3 regions of the Shewanella sp. ENK2 genome follow, and region 1 is predicted to be linked to each of the others. Evidence: predicted binding sites of a transcription regulator. Region 1 holds the regulator's gene; each other region holds the start of a gene.

What was found. The regulator sigma-54, encoded in region 1, starts transcription at its own class of promoters, with help from an activator protein. The targets are predictions, from matches to a motif close to GTTGGCACGNNNNTNGNNT.
Region 2: ACGEDC_RS15515 (DUF3192 domain-containing protein) is a predicted target of sigma-54. The motif match lies at 1,895-1,913, and genes of this name have one in related genera.
Region 3: flgA (flagellar basal body P-ring formation chaperone FlgA) is a predicted target of sigma-54. The motif match lies at 1,236-1,254, and genes of this name have one in related genera.

Annotation. Positions count from the first base shown of each region.
Region 1 is NZ_CP171406.1:1,239,303-1,242,652, forward strand. It holds partial or broken gene lptA (lipopolysaccharide transport periplasmic protein LptA) at 1-66, shown strand, start outside; gene lptB (LPS export ABC transporter ATP-binding protein) at 261-992, shown strand; gene ACGEDC_RS05585 (RNA polymerase factor sigma-54) at 1,197-2,681, shown strand; gene hpf (ribosome hibernation promoting factor) at 2,706-2,993, shown strand; gene ptsN (PTS IIA-like nitrogen regulatory protein PtsN) at 2,996-3,350, shown strand, end outside.
Region 2 is NZ_CP171406.1:3,533,789-3,537,138, forward strand. It holds partial or broken gene syd (SecY-interacting protein) at 1-480, shown strand, start outside; partial or broken gene ACGEDC_RS15505 (Zn-ribbon-containing protein) at 618-1,390, opposite strand; gene ACGEDC_RS15510 (hypothetical protein) at 1,470-1,805, opposite strand; gene ACGEDC_RS15515 (DUF3192 domain-containing protein) at 2,000-2,386, shown strand; gene ACGEDC_RS15520 (DUF2789 domain-containing protein) at 2,400-2,630, opposite strand; gene ACGEDC_RS15525 (GNAT family N-acetyltransferase) at 2,758-3,350, shown strand, end outside.
Region 3 is NZ_CP171406.1:467,664-471,013, forward strand. It holds gene ACGEDC_RS02225 (CheR family methyltransferase) at 1-27, opposite strand, end outside; gene ACGEDC_RS02230 (chemotaxis protein CheV) at 181-1,101, opposite strand; gene flgA (flagellar basal body P-ring formation chaperone FlgA) at 1,400-2,122, shown strand; gene flgM (flagellar biosynthesis anti-sigma factor FlgM) at 2,195-2,524, shown strand; gene ACGEDC_RS02245 (flagella synthesis protein FlgN) at 2,606-3,031, shown strand; gene ACGEDC_RS02250 (LPP20 family lipoprotein) at 3,181-3,350, opposite strand, start outside.

The DNA of each region.
Region 1 (3,350 bases):
GACTTGAATAAAGAAAACGAAGAACTTGATAACTCAGACGAAGCGCCGTTAGAAAATAATGATTCGCTTGATAACCCAGATGCTGATACGACTGATAATGTACCTAACAATGTAACTGAGAATCAAACAGTGACTCCTGAGGCAAATGCTGTTGAAACTAACACTGATGCCCTCCTTGAATCAGTCACCCCTCAAGAATCTGATATTCAAAACTCAACCAATGCAGACATAACGACCCCTGCGGCAGAGCAAAAGCAATAATGACACAAATTACCTTAACAGCTGAAAACTTAGCAAAAAGCTATAAAAGCCGCCAAGTTGTCAAAAACGTTAGCCTAACCGTTAAAACGGGTCAGATTGTTGGTCTTTTAGGGCCAAATGGTGCAGGTAAAACCACAACCTTTTATATGGTTGTAGGCTTAGTCAAAAGCGATAAAGGTCGTATTTTGATTGATTCTGACGACTTGACTGCAGACCCAATGCATTTACGTGCTCGTAAAGGTATTGGTTACTTACCTCAAGAAGCCAGTATTTTTAGAAAACTCACTGTGCACGATAACATCATGGCAGTGCTGCAAACCCGCAAAACCTTATCGAGTGAGCAACGAATCGAAGAATTAGAGCACTTATTAGAAGAGTTCAATATTACCCATATTCGTGACAGCCAAGGTATGGCTCTATCAGGTGGTGAACGTCGACGTGTAGAAATAGCACGCGCTTTAGCCGCCAATCCTAAGTTTATTTTATTAGATGAACCATTTGCGGGTGTTGATCCTATCTCTGTGATAGATATTAAGAAAATTATTCAACAACTAAAAAATCGTGGTCTTGGAGTATTGATTACTGACCATAATGTCCGTGAAACACTTGATGTATGTGAGCGTGCGTATATTGTCAGCCACGGAGATTTAATTGCTGAAGGTACACCTGCTGAGATCTTAGACAATCAGCAAGTCAGGTCAGTATACTTAGGTGAGCAATTCAAGCTATAGTTAGCATTCTTTAGTGTACAAGTATGGCATTTTCGCGGCCAACCAGTCCCACTTTTTAGCGTTATACACTAGACTCAAAACTTAACGCTAATTTTTGGCAAAGTAGAACCCAAGTTCGGTTAAAGTCTAGCTAACACTTACAAAGGTGCTAGACCCATAACATTGTAGTCGCGATGATGAAATTCAATTAGGGATAAGCGGTAAATGAAAGCCTCACTCCAACTTAAAATGGGTCAACACCTGACAATGACCCCGCAGTTGCAACAAGCCATTCGCTTATTGCAACTTTCCTCTTTGGAGCTACAGCAAGAAATTCAGCAAGCACTTGACTCAAATCCTCTTCTTGAGCTTGAGGATGAGTTTGCCAAAGCAAAAGAACCAGTCAAAGACAATACTCAGCAAACTGACACCGATTTTAGCGATAACAGCCAAGTCAGCGTAGAAAAAGACACCTCATCAGTCGATACAACAGAGTCACTTACGAAAGAGTCCATGCCTGAAGACTTACCAATGGATACCACTTGGGATGAAGTCTACACCGCCTCTCCTAACTCAGGTTCTGGCGCTGTAAGCCGTGATGACGATATGCCATTTCAAGGTGAAACGACTGAAGGTTTATACGAACATTTAGAATGGCAAAAAAACTTAACCCCATTTTCTGAAAATGACCTCGCCATTGCGACAGCCATCATCGACGCAATTGATGATAGAGGTTACTTAACTCAATCAACAGAAGATATTCTCGATGCACTCGGTCTTGAGGATATTGAACTTGATGAGGTTGAAGCCGTATTAAAGCGTGTACAACATTTTGATCCAGTGGGTGTCGCTGCAAGAAATTTAAGCGAATGTTTGATGATTCAATTGGGACAATACCCAAGCGAAATCCCTTGCATAGAAAATGTAAAATTACTGATATCTGAACACCTAGATTTAATAGCAGGTCGTGATTTCAGATTACTAATGCGTAAAACCAAGCTTAAAGAAGATGATTTACGCGAAGCGATTCAATTTATCCAAACACTGAACCCTCGCCCAGGGTTACAAATTACTCCAATCAAAGATGAGTACGTCATCCCAGATGTCACAGTGTTTAAAAAGAATGGCCGTTGGGTCGTAGAATTAAACCCAGATAATATGCCTAAAATAGGCGTAAATCAGCAATATGCCGCCATGGCAAAAGGCTCAGCCAATCAAGCTGACAGCCAATTCATTCGCGGTCACTTACAAGAAGCCAAATGGTTTATTAAAAGTATTGAAAGCCGCAATGAAACCCTGTTAAAAGTGGCAAATTGTATTGTTCAATTCCAGCAAGGTTTCTTTGAGTTCGGCGAAGAAGCCATGAAGCCTATGGTTTTAAATGATATTGCCGAAGCGGTAGAGATGCATGAATCGACCATCTCACGGGTTACAACTCAAAAATATATGCACACCCCTCGCGGCCTTTTTGAACTAAAATACTTCTTCTCTAGCCACGTAAGTACCGATGATGGCGGAGAGTGTTCATCTACAGCAATCAGAGCCTTTATCAAAAAGCTGGTCGCTGCAGAAAACCAGAAAAAGCCACTTAGCGATAGTAAAATGGCGACGCTACTGGCTGAACAAGGGATCAATGTTGCTCGGCGTACGATCGCCAAATATCGTGAAGCAATGCTCATCCCTCCCTCAAACCAACGCAAAAGCTTATAAGCCTTTGTTATTGGAGGATGATCTATGCAAATTAACCTGACTGGACACCATATCGAAATTACTCAATCTTTACGTGAGTATGTGCAAACTAAATTTTCAAAGCTTGAACGTCACTTCGAACAGATCAATAATGTTCACGTTGTGCTCAATGTACAAAAGTTACAACAGATTGCCGAAGCTAAATTGCACCTCAAAGGAGGTGAAGTTTTTGCCGTATCTCAAAACGCAGATATGTATGTCGCAATTGACGCCCTGATAGACAAATTAGACCGTCAGGTAATTAAACACAAAGAGAAGTTAATTAAACACTAACGATGGAACTTCGCACCATCCTGCAGCCGGCGTGCACTACCTGTGCCACTCCGGGCAGTAAGAAAAAGGTACTGGAACTTATCAGCAATTTAATGGCTGACCAGTACCCTACTCTATCTTCACAAGCTATTTTCGAAAGTTTAATAGCACGTGAAAAAATGGGTAGCACAGGTATCGGCAATGGCATTGCGATTCCACATGGGCGTTTAGACGACATTGAATCGCCGATCGCTATTTTGATCAAATGTGAAGAAGCTATCGACTTTGATGCTATTGATAAGAAGCCAGTAGACATTTTATTTGCCTTATTGGTTCCTTCTGAGCAATGTCAGCAACACTTAAGCACGTTATCAAGTA
Region 2 (3,350 bases), 2.3 Mb from region 1:
AACGAAAAAGTAATTCAGATTTCAGTAATGTAGAACATGCATTAGACATTAAGCTTCATCAAGATATTAATGCCTTTTATGGTGAGTTTTTTCTGCGCCACTTTTTTCGATTCTAAATGGGGAGAAGGGGAGTTACTGCAGGTTTGGAACCAGCAAGATTTTGAATCTTTGCAACAAAATGTGATTGGCCACTTAATGATGAAGAAAAAGCTTAAACAAGCACCAACTTGGTTTGTTGGCGTTTTAGGCGATGGCGAACAGATGATTACTGTCGATAATGAAGATGGCAGTGTGTGGATTGAAATTCCAGGTGATAGGCCCAAAGATAAATTAGCCGATAGTCTTGCGGAATTTATTGATGCGCTAACACCACGAGTAACGCCGCCGGTAGAGCCGATTGTAGAGGAATATGTTGCTCATCCAGGTATTTGGCAGCGAATGAAAATGATGTGGAATGATTTGATTAAAGGCAAGAAATAATTGCTTATTCGGACATAAAATAAAAAAGCCAGGCTATAGATCAGGCTATAGATGCGGTCTGGCTTTTTTATTGAATGAACCGATAATGCGTTATCAGCTAACTCGTTGTATTAGTATCTATTGACGAGAAGATAATTTTACTGATGATCCCATGAGATATTCGATACAATTCGACATGGCTCGCACCTAAAGTGGAACATGTCTAATAATGGCTCATCTAAACGCCACGCTTTTGAGCCGCAACGTGGACAAGCTCGGTTTTTTCACTGGCAAGGTTTTCGCCACCGACACGGTATAAATAATAATAAGTTGGGATTTTAGTTAAATACTCAACTCTGCCCCTGATATCCCAGCCCCGTCTAAATAAATCACTTTGATGACTGGTAATTTCTTCTAATGCTGCAAATTCAGCCTTTGTGGCCGCAGCCATTTGTAATTCATCACAGGCTTGCCACTCTGTCTGCCAGCGAATGACGCGTTTATGATCGCCGTTAAAGGTTGCAGGCAGCTGATACAGTGGAATGGGGAGCAAGTTATCGCCAGATCGGATAGGTGAACACATATGCACATAGCTGGTATATAACACTTGCCAGCTAGGCTGCTCCGTATTGCTTACTTCAGAGTTAATATCTTGGCCTATATATTTCTCGCGCGGTGCTAATAGTTTTGCGTCTGTTAATTGTTGTAAGGCTTGTTTAGTCCAAGGACTATTGTGACGAGTTGCTAAGCTGGTTTTTTCTGGCATCAACAATCGCACTTTAAACTCACCTTCGTTAAAGGCGACTGCAAATTCTCTTCCCAATATTTGACCGTTTGCTCGTAATGATTCGAGATAATGGTTGATGGCTTTTTCTGCCGCGGTGATGGTAGTATCCGCAAAACATTCAAATCTGAGCTCAGTGACAAACATGGGGGTTCCGTTAATGTGTTAAGTGTTTGGGTGTCGTTAAAAAGTCTTGTGGTCAATCCAATTTAAACTAATAACAGTCTTATGATTGATTTTCTAATTGGGCGATACGCTGTTCTAGCAATTCAATTTTTTTGTCAAAGTCAGCTTTCATTTGTTGAATTTGCGTTTGAAATAGTTGCTCAAGTTGTTGTCGCTCAGTATTGGCTGTTTGTTTGGTCGACTCTAGCGCATCGCCCAGGTCTGGCAAGGTTTGCCACTGATCTTTTGGGATAGCTTTAAACTGTTGCAAGCCTTGGATTAACAAAGGCATTGGCACTTTACCACCCAGTTTTCCTTTTACTAATGCCATCGTCGGAGTGTGGCCATTCATTGCAATGGTTTTGGCCGCTGCGAGGACTTGTTCGATTGGACTCATAATTAGTGAAAATCCTCAATGTTGATTGGTGAAAATGATGATTTAATCAAATGTTATTTTAAAAATATAATAAAATCAATAATATAACTTTTGGCATGCTTTTAGCTTAATCATAATGGACAACATTATAACGTATCTCAAAAACAGTTTGAGTAGAAATTACGTGAGAATCATTTTAATAATAAGGAAGTATCATGAAAGCAAAATTGGGTTTAGCATTGTTAATGGCTGTAAGCAGTCTTTCATTGAGTGGTTGTGTGTTGAATGTGGGTGATCACGAAGGTAATCGCAGCAGTTCTTATTGGGAAAAACAACAACAAACTAATCGTACTAATTTATCTAAGTTGACGATTGGTATGGCGCGAGATCAAGTAACGACTCTAATGGGTACTGCTGATTTCAGTGAGGCTTATGTTACTCAAGCTGACGCAGACAGTCCGAAAAAAGAAGTCCATGTATTCTTTTATCGTACTCAGTGGAGCAAAGGTGATGGTAAAACCACTAAGGATGAATGTACTCCTGTGGTGATCAGTGATAATAAATTAGTTGGTTGGGGCGATACGGCTTACCAAAAAATCTAGTCTGTAGTTACTGTTATTGCCTTAATAATACGTCCAGTTGGTCGACGAGTTCTGACCACTGGGCGTCTTGCGTTAAGGCCTCTGTAATAAATGCTTTTTGTGCCTCATTCCAAAAGCTAGCTTGGGTAATTGGTGTTTCGTTAGGAATGTTATGCGTAGTAATAAAGTGCTCAATTCCAGTCGATGATGCATCCAGTCCGAGTTGTTCAAATAGGTGGTTTAACGTTATTGAGGTGGTATCCATGATGACGTCCTTATTAAGAAGTGAATGGACTTATCTGCATTAAGCCTAGGCGAGCGGATTAAAATTGCAATATGTTTCAAACTTGTTAACTTGTAACTATTCACTGAACTTCAATGAGACTGAAATTATGGAACAGACTACTATGGCGGAATATCGTGCAGTGTACCTGACAGCAGAAGATTTACGGGTGGCAGCGTCGATAATATACAACGCCTATCATGATGATCCGTTTTTCATTGAAGCCTTGTCCACAGCTAATAAAGCCAGTTACGAGCAAAAATTACGTGCCGCTATCAGGGAAGAATTAACTGAATTATGGCAGCAAGAGCAGCCTTTAATTGGCTGGTTTAATGGTGAAAGGTTGATTGGTGTTGCGTGCGTGATTACTCATCAAGTGCCATTAGGTGAAAGCCGCTATTGGCATTGGCGTTTGAAAATGGTGCTGGGAACCGGTTGGAGCTCCACGCAAGCTTTAATCAACAAAGAGAATAGTATTTTAGAAAGCCTACCAAGTAATCAATATGGCATTCTGCAGTTTATAGCGTTATCGCCCATTGAACAGGGTAAAGGGAATGGCGCTAAATTGATTCACGCTGTGTTAAGTTGGTGTGATGACCAACCTGAACTCGATGGTATCGGCGTGTTTATTAACAATCCTAAACACGGTGAGTTATTTATCCGTGAGGGTTTTCAGCACCTTTCTCAACTGACGATCGGCAC
Region 3 (3,350 bases), 770 kb from region 1:
TGCTTCAGCGAGTGATTTATTCGTCACATTTACATCCTATTATAAGAAATGACACTAGCGTCACTTCAGAGTGAACAGGTTACTTTTATTAACTTATCACGACTATCGACAAGCACAACGTATTGCTCACAATAACTGTCTGACTATCTATTTAATCATAGTCAGACTTATCAATATTGCTTATAAAATTAGGTGTTTATTTACAGCAGATGCTAATTCATCTGGATTAAACTTGGCGATAAAGTCATTGGCACCCACTTTCTCAACCATTGCTTGGTTAAATACACCACTAAGGGATGTATGAAGTACCACTTTAATGTCTTTCAACTTAGGATCGTCTCTAATTTCAGCCGTTAAGGTATAACCATCCATTTCTGGCATTTCGATATCCGAAATAATCAAAGGAATTTCGTCAGCAACATTATCCATCTCAGTCGCAATCGCTTTAAGCTTTTCTAGCGCATCTTTACCATCAATGGCGGTATCAATTTGCAAATTAAGCGACTCAAGCGAACGAATAATTTGTTTACGGGCCACTGCAGAATCATCAATGACCATGATGTGATAATGCTGGTCACGATCAATGGTTAACGCTTCATTAGCTTCTTCACTTATTTCAGTCTTAACAGGTGATATCTCGTCTAAGATTTTTTCAACATCTAAAATCTCAACCAATTCACCTTCGATTTCAGTTACCGCAGTTAAATAAGAGTTACGCCCAGCCCCTTGTGGTGGTGGCATAATCGATTCCCAGTTCATATTGATAATACGTTCAACTGAACTGACTAGGAACCCTTGAATACTTCGGTTGTATTCAGCAATGATAATAAAACAATTCTCTGTCGATGTAAGAGGACGACCACCTGTTGCAGCACTCAAATCAATCACAGAGATGGTTGAACCACGGATATGGGCAATACCTTTAATCAGCGGACTCAAACGAGGTAATGTCGTTAACGGAGGACATTGCAGCACTTCTTTTACTTTAAATACGTTAATGCCAAAACGCTGACGTCCATTCAACTTAAATAGTAACAACTCTAATCTGTTTTGACCTACAAGCTGCGTACGTTTATTAACTGACTCAAGAATACTCGACATAACCCTGCCTTGTTTTATTTATACTGCCCCTAAGGACTTTATTACTTATGACTTAAAGCGACCATAAGCCATATTTGTCAAATTGTAGCATACGCTGCAATTATTTATGTCACGATGACTATCGCATTTAGGTAATAGGCATACTTATTGCTTATTTAAACCGTATCGGTGCTTTCAGGCGAAAAAGTCAAACTTATGACTCTTTATTTACCCGATAACCATTTGTCCAAAATCAAAGCGTTGTTAGCTTAACTTAAAAGTATAGAGGTATTCTGGCCACCACCGCTAGAAACAAGATATGAAGAAAAACACATTACTGTTATTGCTCATTCTTTGCATTCATTTACCGGCTTTTGCCAGTGAACAAAGCACTATTACCTATACTTTATCGACCATCACCGAGCTAGCTAAAGAGACAGTTGCAAAAAAAATTGCAACCAGTCCAAATGCCAACCCCAATGCGAGAGTGAATATCATTCCCCAAAGCTTAGAAGGAAGGTTAACGCCACCCGCTTGTTACCCTCCTCTTTCTGTTGCTATGGCAAGCGACCGACCGATTAACCGAACCAATACCGTTAAAATTAGCTGCATCAGCCCAGACTACGATTACCCTTGGCAAATGTACTTATCGGTTAAAGTCGAAGTCATGTACCCCGTCGTCACCGCAATTGGCATCATTGAAAAAGGTGAGCTCATCACTCCTGAAGCCATCGAAATTAATTACGTTGACCAACACAGTATCCGAGGACAGTTTTTCTCAAACACAAGCAACATAATCGGCACCCGCTCTAAAAGACGTGTCGCAGCTAAAGCCCCATTGCTGAATAATAACCTATGTTTTGTCTGTAAGGGGGATTCGGTATCCATTTACGCAAAAACAAATAGCTTTGAAATAAAAACAGCTGGTGAAGCACTAAGAGATGGCAATATAGGCGATGCAATAAGAGTCAGAAATGCCAACTCAAACAGACGATTAGATGTCATTGTCACCGGAGTTGGCGAAGTTGAAGTTAGGATGTAAAATATTCCTAAAGTTTTTTCCAACAGGGTCGATAGCCTGTTAGGAAAACCATAAATTACGCTGGAGCCTAAAATGGCAATTGATATTAACAATCTTAAAACAGCATCACATACTCAGTTGCGTACTAATCGTGACTCAGGTGCTGCCCCAAAAGCTGCCGAGTCAGCTGGGCAACAGGCTGCACCTATTAAAAGTGATTCGGTCAGCATTACCTCGCAAGCACAGCAGCTGCAAGGAGCCCAAACTAACATGGCATCTTTACCTGAAATTGATCAAAGCAAAGTTGATGCAATAAAGTCAGCCATTTCAGAGGGACGTTATAAAGTCGACCCTGAAAAATTAGCGGCGAATATTGCAAGCTTTGAAGCTGACATGAGCGGACTAAATTTCGACCAAGAGTAGCGTCATACCTGCTCTTGGATAAACAATCATCATCGCATTACGCCTTGTCGTTATGATGTGGGTTTTTATAAAGAGTAAATTATGAATGAATTACTACAGCTGTTATCTTTTCAGCACGGCACTTTGTCGTCGCTGAAAAAACTTGTATCTGCAGAAAAGCAGGCCTTAGCAGATCAAGATGCCGACACCTTGCTAGCACTTGCACGCGAAAAAGTGGAGTGTTTGAATACGCTTCAACAAAATGATGAGAAATTAGCTAATCATCCTGATAAATCTTTGCTCAATTCAGAGCCTAAACTCATTGAGAAAGTCGCTGAAGCTAAAACCATTCTCGAAGAGTGTAAAGACATCAATAATCAAAATGCTAGCTTAATCGAACTGAATATCGCGAGCTTAAACCGCTTTTCTCAAGCCATGCAAATGAGTAGAAATGCCACCAGTTTAACTTATAACGACAAAGGCCGAACGTCGACAATTTCATCTTTAGGCCAAAACCTCAAAGCCTAAAACTAATATCGATTTAAGCCATGTAGTCAGTTCATCCAAGGTCAACTGCAATCTCTCCAATGGCAAATCAGAATCGCTAATGCTAATGCTAATGACAAACATAAAAAAACCGCCTTTATTGGCGGTTTTTATATCTGTCGGAATTTACATTAAAAGTATGTCACTTCTTTTACACGACGGGGGCGGTTTTGTTGCTGATAAAGATCCCACACCTGAGCAAAATCCAGCTCTAACTCAGTCACATACATATCACCCGCAGGATAGCTTTTAACTACTTTCGCGCCTTTAATCATTCCTGACACATTGGCAGAAACGGTTT